Linked DNA regions of Parafrankia irregularis. The protein of the gene in region 1 interacts with the protein of each later gene in a pairwise test. Links are inferred from orthologs where the notes say so. Each region holds a gene or a part of one and is shown on either strand. Other genes may lie near its edges.

Region 1 (7,944 bases):
AACCGTTCACTCTTGCGCCCCACCAAACCGGGGCTACCGGGCTACCGGACACTCGGAGGTCCAAGCCGCACAGACCCACCACCGGACGCGGCGAAGCCCCGCCCTGGAGCGTCCAGGACGGGGCTTCAGATGCCACAGGTGCCGCTGGCGGCACCCGGCGAACTACTTGACGGTGACCGTGGCGCCAGCGCCCTCGAGAGCCGCCTTGGCCTTCTCAGCGGCCTCCTTGGCAACCTTCTCGAGGACGGGCTTCGGCGCGCCGTCGACGAGGTCCTTGGCCTCCTTGAGGCCCAGGCTGGTGAGCGCGCGGACCTCCTTGATGACCTGGATCTTCTTGTCGCCGACGGACTCGAGGATCACGTCGAACTCGTCCTGCTCCTCGGCCGCGGCAGCCTCGCCGCCGCCACCGGCAGCCGGCGCGGCCGCGACGGCGACCGGAGCGGCAGCGGTCACGCCGAAGGTGTCCTCGAACTCCTTCACGAACTCGGAGAGCTCGAGAAGAGTCATCTCCTTGAAGGCGTCGAGGAGCTCGGTGGTCGAAAGCTTCGCCATGGTGGCGGTTCCTTCCTGGTAATGCCGATCAGGTGATCCGGCGCCCGGTCAGCCGGGCCTTCGTGCGGGGGATGGTCCGTGGTGAGCGGGGATCGCTCAGGCGTCGGTGGCAGCTGCCTCGGCCGCGGCGGGCTCGGCCGCGGCCGGCTCGGCGCCGGCCGTCGCCTCGCGCTGTGCGCGCAGCGCCTCGGCGAGGCGGGCGACCTGGGACAGCGGAGCCGCGAACAGGCCGACCGCCTTCGCCAGCGAGCCGTTCATCGCCCCGGCCAGCTTGGCGAGCAGCACCTCGCGGGATTCCAGGTCGGCGAGCTTGCGGATCTCGTCCGCGGTCATCGCCTTGCCCTCGACGAACCCGCCCTTGACGATCAGGGCCGGGTTGGCGCGAGCGAAGTCCCGCAGCCCCTTCGCCGCCTCGACGGGGTCGCCCCCGACGAAGGCCACGGCGGTCGGGCCGACGAGCAGGTCATCGAGGCCGGAGACCCCGGCCTGCTCTGCCGCGATCTTGGTGAGGGTGTTCTTGACCACCGCGTAACGAGTGGTCTCGCCGAGGGTGCGACGCAGCTCGGTGAGCTGGCTCACCGTGAGACCGCGATACTCGGTCAGCACCGCGGCGGTCGAACCACGGAACTCCTCGGCGATCTCCGCCACGGCGGCGGTCTTCTCCGAGTTCGCCATCGGGCTCCTTCAGGTGTCGGCCGGCCATGCCGACAAGCCCTGGAAACAACGAACGCCCCGGCGCAGAGAGGCGCGGGGGCGTCAAGAACATCCGACTGTGCCCGGGAGGCTGGCGGCCCATCGGAGTGGACGACCAGCGAACCTGACGGTCTTCGTTGCGACTTCCCGTTCGCCACCTGCGCGGGCCGCCCGGAAATCCGAGCCTTCGGCCTCCAGCGCCTGGATCCCGCAACAACCGGAACCCTGACAGCTGAAGAACGACCAGCGGTCTTCGGTGTGGAACTGTTCGCAATGATAGCAGGCACCGGCGCGGGAACGAACGAAGGGGCACGCCCGAAAAACGGTGCGTGCCCCTTCGGGGTCCGCGCGCGACGCCGACTCGCGACGTCTGCGACGCCCGGTCAGACCGGGGTCTCCTCCAGGAGGTTGCGGGTCCGGTTCGGGTCCACCGGGATACCGGGGCCCATCGTCGTCGCGAAGGTGATCTTCTTGAGGTAACGGCCCTTCGCCGCGGACGGCTTGACCCGGACGATCTCGTCCAGCGCCACGCCGTAGTTCTCGATGAGCTGGGCCTCCGAGAAGCTCACCTTGCCGATGACGATGTGCAGGTTGCCCTGCTTGTCGACCCGGAAGTTGATCTTACCGCCCTTGATGTCGCCGACGACCTTGGCCACGTCGAGGGTGACCGTCCCGGTCTTCGGGTTGGGCATCAGGCCACGCGGGCCGAGGATACGGGCGATCCGGCCGACCTTCGCCATCTGGTCCGGCGTGGCCACCGTGGCGTCGAAGTCGAGGAAGCCCTCCTGGATCCGCGCGACCAGGTCGTCGCTGCCGACGACATCCGCACCGGCGGCGGCGGCCTCGGCGGCCTTCTCACCGGCGGCGAAGACGGCGACCCGCGGCGACTTTCCGGTGCCGTGCGGCAGGTTGACCGTGCCGCGGACCATCTGGTCCGCCTTGCGCGGGTCCACACCGAGACGGATCGCGACCTCGACGGTCGCGTCGTACTTCGTGGAGGACGTCTCGCGGGCCAGCTTCGCGGCCTCAAGCGGGCTGTAGAGAGCGGCCCGGTCGATCTTCTCAGCCGCGGCGCGGTACGCCTTGCTGCGCTTCATGTGCTCTCCCTGTGGTGTTGGCGGGTCCTGGCCACCCGACACCGGGCCCGGAGTCATCCCGGACAGGGTCGGAACGGAACAGGCCCTCCCACATACCTGGCCGTGACGGAGTCGTCGCGGCGCCGTGTTCGTGGTCGTGGTCGTGCAGCGCCCGTGGTCGTACAGCTCCGTGGTCACGCGGCGACCACGGAAGGGCCTCACTCGCCGACGGTGATACCCATCGACCGAGCGGTGCCCGCGATGATCTTCTCTGCCGCCTCGAGGCTGTTCGCGTTCAGGTCAGGCAGCTTCGTCTGGGCGATCTCACGGACCTGGGCCGGCGTCAGCTTCGCGACCTTGACCCGGTGCGGCGTGCCGCTGCCCTTGTCGACACCGGCGGCCTTGAGGATCAGCCGCGCGGCCGGCGGGGTCTTGGTGACGAAGGTGAAGGAACGGTCCTCGTACACCGTGATCTCGACCGGCACGACGTTGCCGGCCTGCGACTCGGTGGCCGCGTTGTACTGCTTGCAGAACTCCATGATGTTCACGCCGTGCTGGCCGAGGGCCGGGCCGACCGGCGGGGCCGGGGTCGCCTTGCCGGCGTTGATCTGGAGCTTGATCAGCGCAGTGATCTTCTTCTTCTTGGGAGGCATCTGTTCGTCTTCCTACCGGAGTTCTACGGAGCGGATCAGATCTTCGCGACCTGGTTGAACTGGAGCTCGACCGGCGTCTCCCGACCGAAGATGGAGACAAGCACCTTGAGGCGCTGCGCGTCGAGGTTGATCTCGCTGATGGTGGCAGGCAGGGTGGCGAACGGGCCGTCCATGACCGTGACGGACTCCCCGACCTCGAACTCCTGGGCCTTGACCGTCTCGACCTTCTTCTCCTTCGGAGCGACCGGCGCGAGGATGGCGACCACCTCTTCGCGGCGCAGCGGCGAAGGCCGGTTCGTGAGGCCCACGAACCCGGTCACACCCGGCGTGTTCCGGACCGCCGACCAGGACTGGTCAGTGAGATCCATCCGGACGTAGATGTAGCCGGGGTACTTCTTCTGCAGGACGAGCTGGCGCTTGCCGTTCTTGACCACCGGGACCTCCTCGGTGGGCACCTCGATCTGGAAGATGTAGTCCTCCATGTTGAGGCTGGAGATCCGGGTCTCGAGATTGGCCTTGACCTTGTTCTCGTAGCCCGCGTAGGAGTGCACGACGTACCACTCGCCCGGCGCCTCCTCCAGCGCACGGAGCAGGTCGTCAGCGTCGTCCTCCGCCGGCTCGGCCTCGGCGCCCGGGGCCGTCGCCGCCGCGGAGGGCACGTCCGCCTCCGCCTGGTCGGCCGACTCGGCCTGGTCTACCGACTCGGCGTCGTCCACGTCGGGTTCGGCCGCGGCATCCGTGCTCGCGACCTCGTCGCGCTCGAACGCCGCGACGGGGTCGAGGCGTTCGAGCGCCTCCCCCTGCTCGGAGGAAGCGTGCTCGGGAGACTGGGACACGCGGCCGATCCTTTTCTCGTGGACGGATGCATTAGTGGGTGGTTCTGTCGCTGACGGCCGTCACCCGCCGAACGGCCCTTCTGGACTGGACCCGCCCGCGGTGCCCGCCTGTGGCCGGCGCCTCAACCCGCGCACGACACGACGGGGCGAACCGGATCAGGCCGGAACCGGCCAGGCCAGGCGCTGGGCCACGCTGACCTTCGGTCAGCCCGGCTCGGAGCCCGACGCGGCCTCGGTATCAGCCGAAGACCGCGAGGACCGCCTTCGTCAGGCCGAAGTCAAGGCCAGCAACGAAGGCCGTCATCACCGTGACGAAGACGAGCACGACGATCACGTAGGTGACCAGCTCGTTACGCCCCGGGTAGACGACCTTGCGGAGCTCCCCGATGACCTCGCGGACGAACTGACGAATCCTGCGGACAATCGAGAACGGCGACCGACGACGGTCAGCCCGCGCGGACCGGCCGGCCCGCGGTGCCGCGTCACGCGTATCGGTCGCCACTCAGCTCCACCCACTCGTTCGTCGGTCCAACGCAGGGGCGACAGGACTCGAACCTGCAACCGCCGGTTTTGGAGACCGGTGCTCTACCAATTGAGCCACGCCCCTTAGACGTACTCGAACTTTTGGGCCCGCAAGCGGGCCCGACAGACCGAGCGGATCGAGCATACCCCGTCATCGCCCAGAAGCTCGCCACACGGTGCTCTTGGACGTCCGCTAGTCGCCCCAGGACGGGCCGGACGGGCCGGCCTCAGACCGCTCCCCCGTGGCAGCATGGCGACCCATGAGCAGGATCTCCCACCGCATCGCAGGCATCGCGCCCTCCGCGACCCTAGCCGTCGACGCGACCGCCAAGGCGATGCGCGCCGCGGGCAGGGACGTGATCGGCTTCGGTGCCGGCGAGCCCGATTTTCCCACGCCCGAGCACATCGTCGCCGCCGCGGAGAAGGCGTGCCGCGCACCGGCCATGCACCGCTACACCCCGGCCGCGGGCCTGCCGGACCTGCGTGAGGCCGTCGCGGAGAAGACCAGGCGGGATTCCAACCTGGTCATCGAGCCGAGTCAGGTCCTCATCACCAACGGCGGCAAGCAGGCCGTCTACCAGTCGTTCGCGACCCTGCTCGACCCCGGCGACGAGGTTCTCCTGCCGGCGCCCTACTGGACGACCTATCCCGAGGCGATCCGACTCGCCGGCGGTGTCCCCGTCGATGTCGTGACCGGCCCTGACGCCGGTTATCGGGTGACCGTCGAGCAGCTCGAGGCCGCCCGGACCCCCCGCACCAAGGTTCTGCTGTTCTGCTCGCCGTCGAACCCGACCGGCGCCGTCCACACGCCGGAGGAAGTCCGCGCCATCGGCCGCTGGGCAGCCGAGGCCGGCATCTACGTGATCAGCGACGAGATCTACGAGCACCTCGTCTACGGCGACGCGCGCTTCTCCTCGATGCCGGTCGAGGCACCGGAGCTCGGCGACCGCTGGATCGTCGTCAACGGCGTGGCCAAGACCTACGCGATGACCGGTTGGCGGGTCGGCTGGATGATCGCCCCGCTCGACATCATCAAGGCAGCCACCAACATGCAGTCCCACGCCACGTCGAACGTCTGCAACGTCGCGCAGGCCGCCGCGCTCGCGGCCGTCGCGGGTCCCCTCGACGCCGTCTACGAGATGCGGACGGCGTTCGACCGCCGCCGCAAGACCATGCACGAGATGCTCGTCCAGATCCCGGGCGTGCAGTGCCCGCTCCCGGACGGCGCCTTCTACGCCTACCCGTCGTTGGAGGGCGTGATCGGCCGCACCCTGCGGGGGAAGACCCCGACCACCTCCGGCGACCTGTGCCAGCTCATCCTGGAGGAGGCCGGCGTCGCGATCGTCCCCGGCGAGGCCTTCGGCACCCCGAACTTCGCCCGGCTGTCCTACGCCCTCGGGGACAACGACCTGGTCGAGGGTGTCCGGCGGCTCGCGGCGCTGCTGGCCGAGGCGGCCTGAGCACTCCCGAAGCACTCCGAGCTCCCAGCACGGGCCCCGCGGCGAGCCGCCGCGGGGCCCGTGCCGTCTCGTGGCCTCAGAGCCCTCTCACGGGCTCACAGCCGTCTCACGGGCTCACAGCCGGCCCGTGGCCTGACAAGGCCGGTCCCACGCGCCGACGGGGCGCCCGACTCGCCGACGGGGCCCCCGGCCACCGCTCAGGAAAGCTGGACCGTCGCCCGCGCGGCCATGAGGACCTTGGCACCCTGGTGGCGAACTGTGAGGTTCACCACGACGCGGCCGCCGTCCAGCTTCTTCTCGACAACGCCCTGGACCGAGACCTGGGCGCCTTCGTCGTCGTCAGGCACCACAATCGGTGAGGAAAACTTCACACCGTACTCGAGCACCGCCCCCGGATCACCGGCCCAGTCGGTGACCAGACGACCCGCGGTGGCCATCGTCAGCATGCCGTGCGCGAGCACCCCTGGCAGCCCCGCCTCCTGGGCCACCCGCTCGTTCCAGTGGATGGGATTGAAGTCTCCCGAGGCACCGGCATATCGCACCAGATCGGACCGGCGCAGGGTGAAGATCCGGTCGCCGATCTCGGTGCCCACGGCAACCTCGTCATAGCTGACAGTGCTGACGGTGGAAGGCATCCACAGCTCCGATCGGTCGTTCACCGCGGCGGAGCCGTGCCGCGGGACACCAGACTGCAGGTCCCCTCGGCGACGAGCTCGCCGCTCGTCGTCAGGAAGTCGTACGCCGTGACGAGCACCTCGTTGCGCCCGACCGGCCGAATGGAGGCCAGCGTCGACCGCACGACCAGCTCGTCGCCGGCCACCAACGGCCGGTGGAAGGTGAATCTCTGCTCGCCGTGCACGACGAGCGAGTAGTCCAGCCCCAGCGCCGGATCGTCGGTCGGCAGGCCGAGGCTTCCCGGAATGGTGGTGACCAGGAAGGTCGGCGGAGCGAGCAGATCGGCGTGACCGGCCGCCTTCGCCGCCGCCACGTCGTGGTACAGCGGATTGTCGTCGCCGATCGCACGGGCGAACTGGCGGATGTGCTCACGGCCCACCTGGAAGGGCACCTCGGACGTGTAGCTACGACCGACGAAGTCCTGGTTCAACGGCACAGCACGCTCCGATCTCGACGAGGGCCCGACGTCGGCGGGATCGGATCGGGCCACGCCGGTCCATCCGACCGGTTCAGGACCCTACCGGGCGCAGCGTCGTGCCAGCCTGGACAGAGGCCAGAACAGCAAAGAACCCGGGCGGGTCCGAGAGATTTCGGACCCGCCCGGGCAAACATCTCTGACGGTCACCGGCGAACCTGAAACACCGTCAGTGCCGGGAGCGGCGATGTGATCCGCCGCCTGCCGCGAGCGTGTGACCTCGATCGGTCAGCGGGTCTCGCGGTGCTCCGTGTGCGTGCGGCAGTTCGGGCAGAACTTGCGCAGCTCGAGACGGTCGGGGTCGTTCCGCCGGTTCTTGCGCGTGATGTAGTTGCGGTGCTTGCACACCTGACACGCCATTGTGATCTTCGGACGAACGTCGGTGGCAGCCACGGCGAGAGGCCTCTTCCTGTCTCGAATGCTTACAAGCCAAGGGGTCGCGACTCACCAGACCCCCTGGGGGTTACACGGTGCGCCGCGACCCGATGGTAGCGGTGGCCGGACTTGAACCGGCGACACAGCGATTATGAGCCGCTTGCTCTGCCAGACTGAGCTACACCGCCAGGACGGATCACCGCCGGGCGAAGACCCGAAGACAGTATAAGCGGACGTACCACTTACTGCCGATCACGATCCCACCCGGCACCGGACCGCCTGAGCCCCTTTACGGAATCGAACCGTAGACCTTCTCCTTACCATGGAGACGCTCTGCCGACTGAGCTAAAGGGGCGTGTTCGCGGGACTCACGTTACACGACTCCGGAGCCTTCGTGGCGGGCGGGCCCCCATCAGTTTGACGAGCCGACACATGGTCAGCCGGGCAGGCCGCCAACCCACTCCACAACACCCCACCCCTCGCAACACCTCCCCTTGATCACAACTCTCGAACGCCACCCCCGATCGCCGCCGCGCGACTGCGGGACGTCACGACGCCGTCGACCACCCACCCCCGGGTTGTCGACGCTGCGCGACGACTTCGACGGACGAAGCACCACCAAGGCCG
Region 2 (7,977 bases), on another replicon or contig:
ACCTGGTCGGCGGCCAGGACGAGCTGGTCTTCGACGGCGACTCGCTCGTCGTCGACCCGGCCGGGGCGGTCCTCGCCCGGGCACCGGTCTTCGAGGAGACCCTGCTCACCGTCGATCTCGACCTGCCCGCCAGCAACACCCCGGGAACGGCCACCGGGATGACCGGGCAGGTCGCCGCCGGCGACGGCACCATGATGGAGGTCAGCCACATCGTGCTGGCCGGCGAGCCGCTGCCGGCCTGGGAGCCGCGGCCACACCAGATCGCGCAGCGCCCCGACCCCGTCGGTGAGCTGTACGCCGCGGTGGTCACGGGCACCCGCGACTACGTCCGCAAGAACGGCTTCCGCTCGGTGGCGCTCGGCCTGTCCGGCGGCATCGACTCGGCCCTGGTCGCCACGATCGCCGTGGACGCCCTCGGCGGCGAGGCCGTGTACACCGTCGCGATGCCCTCGGCCCACTCGTCCCAGGGGTCGCTGGACGACGCCGCGGAGCTGGCCCGCCGCCAGGGCACCCGGCACAGCGTCGTCCCGATCGAGCCGACCGTCGCGGCCTTCCACGCGGCCCTGGCCGCCGCCGGCGGCCTGCACGGCCTGGCCGCGGAGAACCTGCAGGCACGGGTACGCGGAACGCTGCTGATGGCGCTGTCGAACGAGCACGGCCACCTCGTGCTGACCACCGGCAACAAGAGCGAGCTGGCCACCGGCTTCTCCACCCTGTACGGCGACAGCGCCGGCGGCTTCGCCCCGATCAAGGACGTCTCGAAGACGATGGTGTGGGCGCTCTCCCGCTGGCGCAACGCCCAGGCTACGGCCCGCGGGGAGGTCCCGCCGATCCCGGAGGAGATCATCGTCAAGCCGCCGTCGGCCGAGCTCGCCCCGGGGCAGCTCGACTCCGACCGGCTGCCCGACTACACCGAGCTCGACGCCGTCCTCGACGACTATGTCAGCCACGACCTCGGCCGGGCCGAGCTGACCGCCGCCGGCCACGATCCGGCCACGGTCGACCGGGTGATCCGCCTCGTCGACCTCGCCGAGTACAAGCGGCGACAGAACCCGCCCGGGCCGAAGGTGACGTCGAAGGCCTTCGGCCGCGACCGCCGCCTGCCCATCACCTCCCGCTGGCGCGAGCGCGAACGGGACTGAGCCCTTCCCCGCTCGGTCTGGCCGCCTGCCTGGTGGGTCTGGCCGCCTGCCTGGTCAGCCGCGACGGCCTTCCCTGACCGGACGGTCGGCCACGAGGGTGGTCGCTGTTCCGTGGACCCGGTGTGCAGTCGCCGGGTCCACGTTCGCCTTCGCGGCTCAGACCTGGATGCGGCGGTCCACGGCGTCGAGGATCTCGGCGATGGCCTCGTCGACCGGCACGCCGTTGCGCTGCGTGCCGTCACGGAACCGGAAGGACACCGCGCCCTTCGAGACGTCCTCGTCGCCAGCGAGCAGCATGAAGGGCACCTTCTGCTTCTGCGCGGTGCGGATCTTCTTCTGCATCCGGTCGTCGGAGGAGTCGACCTCGACCCGGATGCCGCGCTCCCGCAGCTTCGCCGCGACGTCGTCGAGGTAGGGCACGTGCTCGTCGGTGATCGGGATGCCGACGACCTGCACCGGGGCCAGCCAGGGCGGCAGCGCGCCGGCGTAGTGCTCCAGCAGGATCGCGAAGAAGCGCTCGATCGTGCCGAACAGCGCCCGGTGGATCATGAAGGGGCGCTGGCGGGTGCCGTCGGCGGCCTGGTAGGTCATGTCGAACCGCTGCGGGAGCTGGAAGTCCACCTGGATGGTGGACAGCTGCCAGGTCCGCCCGATCGCGTCCTTGGCCTGCACCGAGATCTTCGGCCCGTAGAAGGCGCCGCCGCCCTCGTCCATCACCAGTTCGAGGTCCTGCTTGGAGGCGGCCTCGCGCAGCAGCTCGGTGGCCTCCGCCCACTCCTCGTCCGAGCCGATCGCCTTGCCCTCGGGACGGGTCGACAGCTCCAGGTAGAAGTCCTCCAGGCCGTAGTCGCGCAGCAGCCCGAGGACGAACTTCAGGACGGAGTCGAGCTCCTCCGGGAGCTGCTCACGGGCGCAGAAGAGGTGCGCGTCGTCCTGGGTGAGCCCGCGCACCCGGGTCAGGCCGTGCACCACGCCGGACTTCTCGTACCGGTAGACGGTGCCGAACTCGAACAGCCGCAGCGGCAGCTCCCGGTACGACCGGCCGCGTGACCGGAAGATCAGGATGTGCATCGGGCAGTTCATCGGCTTGAGGTAGTAGTCCGCCCCGCCGTCGAGCTGCATGGGCGGGTACATGCCGTCGGCGAACCAGTCCAGGTGCCCGGAGATCTCGTACAGGTCGGACTTGGTGATGTGCGGGGTGTTCACGAACTCGTACCCGGCCTCGATGTGCCGGCGGCGCGAGTAGTCCTCCATGACGGTGCGGATCGCGCCGCCCTTGGGGTGGAACACGGCCAGCCCCGGGCCGATCTCGGTCGGGAACGAGAACAGGTCCAGCTCGGCGCCGAGGCGCCGGTGGTCGCGCTTCTCCGCCTCGGCGAGGCGGTGCTGGTACTCCTTCAGCGCCTCGCGCGACTCCCAGGCGGTGCCGTAGATGCGCTGCAGCTGCGGGTTGCGCTCGCTGCCCCGCCAGTAGGCCGCCGCGGAGCGCTGCACCGCGAACGCGGGGATGTGCCGGGTGGTGGGCACGTGCGGCCCGCGGCACAGGTCCTTCCAGCATAGCTCGCCCGACTTCGGGTCGAGGTTGTCGTAGATGGTGAGCTCGCCAGCGCCCACCTCGACCGAGGCCTCGGCGTCGTCACCCGCGCTCGACTTCAGCCCGATCAGCTCGATCTTGTACGGCTCGTCGGCGAGCTCGGCGCGGGCCTCGTCGTCGGTGACGACCCGGCGGGAGAACCGCTGGCCCGCCTTGATGATCTCCTGGGCGCGCTTCTCGACGGCCTTGAGGTCCTCCGGGGTGAAGGGGCGCTCGACGTCGAAGTCGTAGTAGAAGCCGTCCTGGATCGGCGGGCCGATCCCGAGCTTCGCCTTGGGGAACAGGTCCTGCACGGCCTGGGCGACCACGTGCGCGCACGAGTGGCGCACGATCGCCCGCCCGTCCGGCGAGTCGACGGTGATCGGCTCGACGACGTCCCCTTCAGCCAGTGGATGGGCCAGGTCACGCTGGCGGCCACCGACCCGGGCGGCGATCACCGACCGCTCGCCGTCGAAGAGCTCGGCGGCCGTCGTACCCGCCCGCACCACCCGCTCCTCGGCCTGCTGACCTCGCTGAACGGTAACGCGGACGTCGGACACCGGATTCTCCTGCGGCAGTAAACGGATGGCCGGGCGCACCCACGCACGCCCTGACCATGGCTGGTGATGAACTCTGGAGGCTGTTCATTTGTCGGGACGACAGCCCACGCCGGCACCTGATGCCCGGCACCCGACGCCGGCCGGAGCCGGGCGGGGCCACGCACGCGCGGCGGGGTGCCTCCCCGATCGCGATGCTACTCGTGCGCACAGAGCGTCCCCAGGCGATTTTCCGGCGGCGTCGGCCAGCCCGATCGCGGAGCGCGTCAGTCGGCGCGGATGCCGCCCAGAACGGTGTCGACGATCTGACTGATCCGCGTCCCGCTCACCTCGTTGCTGCCGGCGGTGTACTGCCGGTACGAGACCGGGCCGACCAGCATGTCCGTCGCCAGGTCGATGTCGAGGTCCGCCTTGAGCTCACCGCTGGCAACCCCGCGGCGCAGCACGTTCGCGACCTGTTCCCGGGCCGGGACGATCACCTGCTGGCGGTAGGTGTCGAACAGGTCGGGGTGGGACTCCTTCTCCGCCAGCACCCGGGGCATGATCCGCCCCGACAGCGTCTGGATGCCGTGCCGGCGCACCGCGTTCACCGCCGCGACCAGGTCGTCGCGCAGGGATCCGGTGTCATGCGGCTCGTGCGAGGTGGCCAGGGTCGCGAGCGCCTCGGCGACCAGGGCGCCCTTCGTCGGCCACCGCCGGTAGACGGTGGCCTTGCCCACGCCCGCCGCGGCCGCGACCGCCTCCATGGACAGGCCCCCGAAGCCGTTGGCCGCGAGCTCCGTCAGGGTGGCCTCGATGATCAGCGGGTCGCGCCGGGTGTCACGGGGCCGCCCCGGTGGGCGGGCCACACCTGACGGTGGCCGGGACGAGTGTTCACGCGGGTCCGTCCCGTTGGCATGTGCCACCGACATCAGACCGCCTTGCCGGGTCGCCCGTGGAAGGCGTCGCGCCTGCGCCGGTCGCCCGGCCGATCCGTCCACATGCCCGCCGCCACCCGCGCCTTCTTCGCACCATTCACGATTCACGCGGCCGTGGAGCACGGCCGCGAATGCCTGGCCCGGTCGACACCGGGCCCATCGTGCCGGTGTTTCCCGGCCCCGAGGATTTGTCAAGATCGGAGAGTACGTGCGTTCGACGCCACATGCATCTGATTGCGCGAACAACACGCCTGGGTAACGTCCCTGCGACGGCCGGCCACACCACACCCGGCCGATTCCGCCGGGACGTGCATCCGCCAGAACACCGCCCGCAGCCGTTCCGGCGCAGCTGGCGACATCACCGGCACGAATGATGGCCCGGTACGGGCAGGCCCGCGCCAGACCTGTCAGCGACAGCCCTCTCGGTGGCAGCATGGAGACACGCCGGGACGCGATCCCGCGCCCGGACGGCTTACCGGGAGTTTGCATGAACTCGTCGATCGGCAATCCCACCTCCTCCGCCGCGGGCGGCCCCAGCTCCACCCCAGCCAGCCCCACCTCAGCCAGCGCCGCCGACGGCAGCGACGAGGCGGCGACGCTCTACGGCGCGCCGACCACCGCCGCGGCCGCCACCGCACCCGCCGCGACCGATGCATCCGGCACCACCGGCGCCACTGGCACCACCACCGCCGCGACCGGCGCCCGGAGCACGACCCGCTCGACCCGTTCGATCCGCCTGGGCCGCAGCGGCCGGACGACGGTGCGCGACATCCGCGCCGCCAAGGAGCGGGGCGAGAAGTGGGCCATGCTCACCTCCTACGACGTTCTCTCGGCCGGAATCTTCGACGAGGTCGGCATCCCGGTCCTGCTCGTCGGTGACTCCGCCGCGAACACGGTCTACGGCTACGAGACCACCGTTCCGATCACGGTCGACGAGATGATCCCGCTGGTGCAGGCGGTGGTGCGCGGCGCGTCGAACGCGATGGTCGTCGCCGACCTGCCCTTCGGCTCCTACCAGTCGAGCCCGCAGCAGGCGCTGGAGACGGCCGCCAGGTTCCTCAAGGAGGGCGGCGCCCAGGCGGTCAAGCTCGAGGGCGGCGCGCGGGTGCTGCCACAGGTCGAGGCGCTCGTCGCCGCCGGCGTCCCGGTGGTCGGCCACCTGGGCCTCACCCCGCAGAGTGTCCACACGCTGGGCGGCTACCGCGTCCAGGGGCGTGACCGCGCCGGTGACGTGCTGCTCGCCGACGCGCTGGGCCTGCAGGAGGCCGGCGCGTTCGCGGTCGTGCTGGAGGTCGTACCCGCCGATCTGGCCGCCCGGGTGACCAAGGAACTGACGATCTCCACCGTGGGCATCGGCGCGGGCGCGGACTGCGACGCGCAGGTGCTCGTCTGGCAGGACATGGCCGGGCTCAGCGGCGGCCAGGCACCTCGCTTCGTCAAGCGCTTCGCCGAGCTGCGGACGGCGCTGGCCGACGCGGCCGCGGCGTACAGCGACGAGGTCTCCCGCGGGGTGTACCCGACGGTGGAGCACAGCTACTGACCGCCGGCCATTACTGACCGCCGGCCATGAGCCGCCGGCGGTCGAGCCGTTGACCGGCGGCCTTACCAGCGACTACTGAGACGCCAGCGCGTTCGCGAGGTCGGCCCGTGCCTGCACCAGGGACGGGCCGTACCACGTCAGCAGCCGGCCGGACACGCAGACCGCCCGGGCCTCGAACGACTCCGGGCCGTCGGACAGGCTGAACGCGTACGGCTCATCCGGCAGCACCACCAGGTCGTGCGGTGGCAGCGCGGCGATGTCCACCCGCGGGTAGCGCTGCTCGGATCCGGCCAGCGCGTTGTCCACTCCGAGCCGGGCCAGCACGTCGCCGGTGAAGGTGTCCCGCCCGACCGCCATCCACGGCCGCCGCCAGATCGGGATGATCGCGCGGCGGCGCCGGCCGCGGAACGGTTCCGCCCACACCTGCTCCGCGACGTCCAGCCAGTCCGGGCGCGCCAGGCCGCAGCCCAGCCGCAGCAGCCGGTCGAGGCTGCGCAGCGCCGCGGGGACGGTGGTCGGCGCGGTGACCCAGACCGCGAGACCCGCCGCGCGCAACGCGGCCAGATCCTCCGCGCGGTTCTCCTCCGCGTTGGCGCAGACCAGGTCGGGCGCCAGCGCCTCGATGGCGGCCAGATCCGGGTTCTTCGTCCCACGCACCCGACGCACCGCGAGGCCCGGTGGGTGGGAGCACCAGTCGGTGGCACCCACCAGCAGCTCCGGTGCGCTCGCCGCGACGGACTCCGTCAGGCTCGGCACCAGGGAGACCACCCGCCGGACCACCGCCGGCACGGGCACCAGATCACCCAGGTCGTCACGGGCGCCCGAGTCATTACGGGCACCCAGGTCGTCACGGGCGGGCCCGCGGGACGAGCCCGGGAACGGTGCCGCCGGCGGGGACGTCATACCGCCAGTCTCACCCGAGCCCGTGCCGGGAGGCGCTTCGGACGTCTCCGCGGTCGTCCCGGACGTCCCCAGACGCCTCAGACGTCGGTGACCCGCAGGCCGGCGTGCGCCTTGTAGCGGCGGTTGACGGAGATGAGGTTCGCGGTGAGCGCCTCGACCTGACCGGCGTTGCGCAGCTTGCCGGCGTAGATGCCGCGCATCCCGGGGATCCGGTTCGCGAGCGCGATCACCGTGTCGGTCGCCGGGCGGTCGTCGCCGACGACCAGGATGTCGGTGTCGATGGACGCGACCGACTCGTCCATGAGCAGGACCGCGGAGACGTGGTGGAAGGCGCCGACGACGGTGCTGTCCGGCAGCACGGCCGCGGCCTGCTGCGCGGCACTGCCCTCCTCGACCGGCAGCGCGAAGGCGCCGCCCTTGTCGAAGCCCATCGGGTTGACACAGTCGATGACGATCTTGCCCGCCAGCTGCTTGCGCAGGTCGGCGAGCAGTTCGCCGTGGCCCTCCCAGGGCACCGCGACGATGACCACGTCCGCCTGCTCGGCGACGTCGGCGTTGTCCCCACCCTCGACGAGCCGCCCGGCCCCGGAGAGCTTGGCTGCGGCGTCCCGACCGCGTTCCGCCGAGCGCGAGCCGACGAGCACCCGGTGCCCGGCCAGCGCGAAACGGACCGCGAGCCCGCCACCCTGGGGCCCGGAACCGCCCAGGATGCCGATCGCGAGGGAGGACACGTCAGGAAGGGAGGGCGCGGCTGAGGTCACGAAACCCATCCTGCCCGAATCGGCCCGCAGGTGCTGGTGTGCGTCACAGCCTGTGCTGGCTGTGACGCCTGTGACTCCGCTCCCAGTTGCCCGGGTCGTCCGGCGGGCCCCGGGGCGCTCACGTGGACTGGGCGTCAGATCCGACGAGGGCCCACGGCCAGCACAGATGCCACAACGGGAGACGACAGGACATTTTTCCCCACCCCGCCGACGCGGACACTCACCCGATAGTGGACTATGAGGGAACAACGGGGCAGCTACGATCGCGACCGCGAATCCCGGGCCGGCCTGCACCCCAGGCCCGACGAACAGCAGCGCGGACCTCAGGAAAAGCGTCGCGACCGGCGAAGGAGCAGGACCAGTGGCGGATCCGCACAGAACTCTGACCGCGACATGGAGCGCCAACGATCTGACACACCGTGAGGGGCGGCCCGCTTCAGGGAACCCCGAGCGTGCGTTCGTCCAAGATGGGCCGTACCGTTCCCAGTCACACGTACCCCAGTCATACGCACCAGACAGATCTTCGGTAGGTAGACCTTCCGAGTCAGGCGAGAGAGGTCGAGCAATGGCGGACGTATCGGTTC

Evidence for each region.
Region 2: the proteins of rplA (region 1) and thrS interact in binary tests that used the Escherichia coli proteins (3 or more experiments, as listed by UniProt). The link is inferred for Parafrankia irregularis from one-to-one orthologs.

What each region holds. Positions count from the first base shown.
Region 1 is NZ_FAOZ01000002.1:324,963-332,906, reverse strand. What follows is about bases 486-3,433. They hold rplA (50S ribosomal protein L1), read right to left. Parts: upstream 2,343-3,433; coding sequence 1,629-2,342; downstream 486-1,628. Other genes in these bases: nusG (transcription termination/antitermination protein NusG), read right to left, coding at 3,010-3,433; rplK (50S ribosomal protein L11), read right to left, coding at 2,540-2,974; rplJ (50S ribosomal protein L10), read right to left, coding at 649-1,227; rplL (50S ribosomal protein L7/L12), read right to left, coding at 486-552. Also shown: more of rplL, read right to left, coding at 163-485; more of nusG, read right to left, coding at 3,434-3,810; preprotein translocase subunit SecE, read right to left, coding at 4,049-4,312; AWX74_RS03955 (pyridoxal phosphate-dependent aminotransferase), read left to right, coding at 4,593-5,792; AWX74_RS03950 (MaoC/PaaZ C-terminal domain-containing protein), read right to left, coding at 5,990-6,427; AWX74_RS03945 (FAS1-like dehydratase domain-containing protein), read right to left, coding at 6,448-6,903; rpmG (50S ribosomal protein L33), read right to left, coding at 7,171-7,335. UniProt on the Escherichia coli protein: One of the primary rRNA binding proteins, it binds very close to the 3'-end of the 23S rRNA. Forms part of the L1 stalk. It is often not seen in high-resolution crystal structures, but can be seen in cryo_EM and 3D reconstruction models.
Region 2 is NZ_FAOZ01000035.1:66,674-74,650, forward strand. The notes cover bases 788-3,768. They hold thrS (threonine--tRNA ligase), read right to left. Parts: upstream 3,276-3,768; coding sequence 1,299-3,275; downstream 788-1,298. Other genes in these bases: AWX74_RS32925 (NAD+ synthase), read left to right, coding at 788-1,142; AWX74_RS32935 (TetR-like C-terminal domain-containing protein), read right to left, coding at 3,539-3,768. Outside these bases: more of AWX74_RS32925, read left to right, coding at 1-787; more of AWX74_RS32935, read right to left, coding at 3,769-4,183; panB (3-methyl-2-oxobutanoate hydroxymethyltransferase), read left to right, coding at 4,677-5,729; AWX74_RS32945 (helical backbone metal receptor), read right to left, coding at 5,802-6,632; npdG (NADPH-dependent F420 reductase), read right to left, coding at 6,710-7,393; AWX74_RS32955 (hypothetical protein), read left to right, coding at 7,959-7,977. UniProt on the Escherichia coli protein: Catalyzes the attachment of threonine to tRNA(Thr) in a two-step reaction: L-threonine is first activated by ATP to form Thr-AMP and then transferred to the acceptor end of tRNA(Thr). The rate-limiting step is amino acid activation in the presence of tRNA.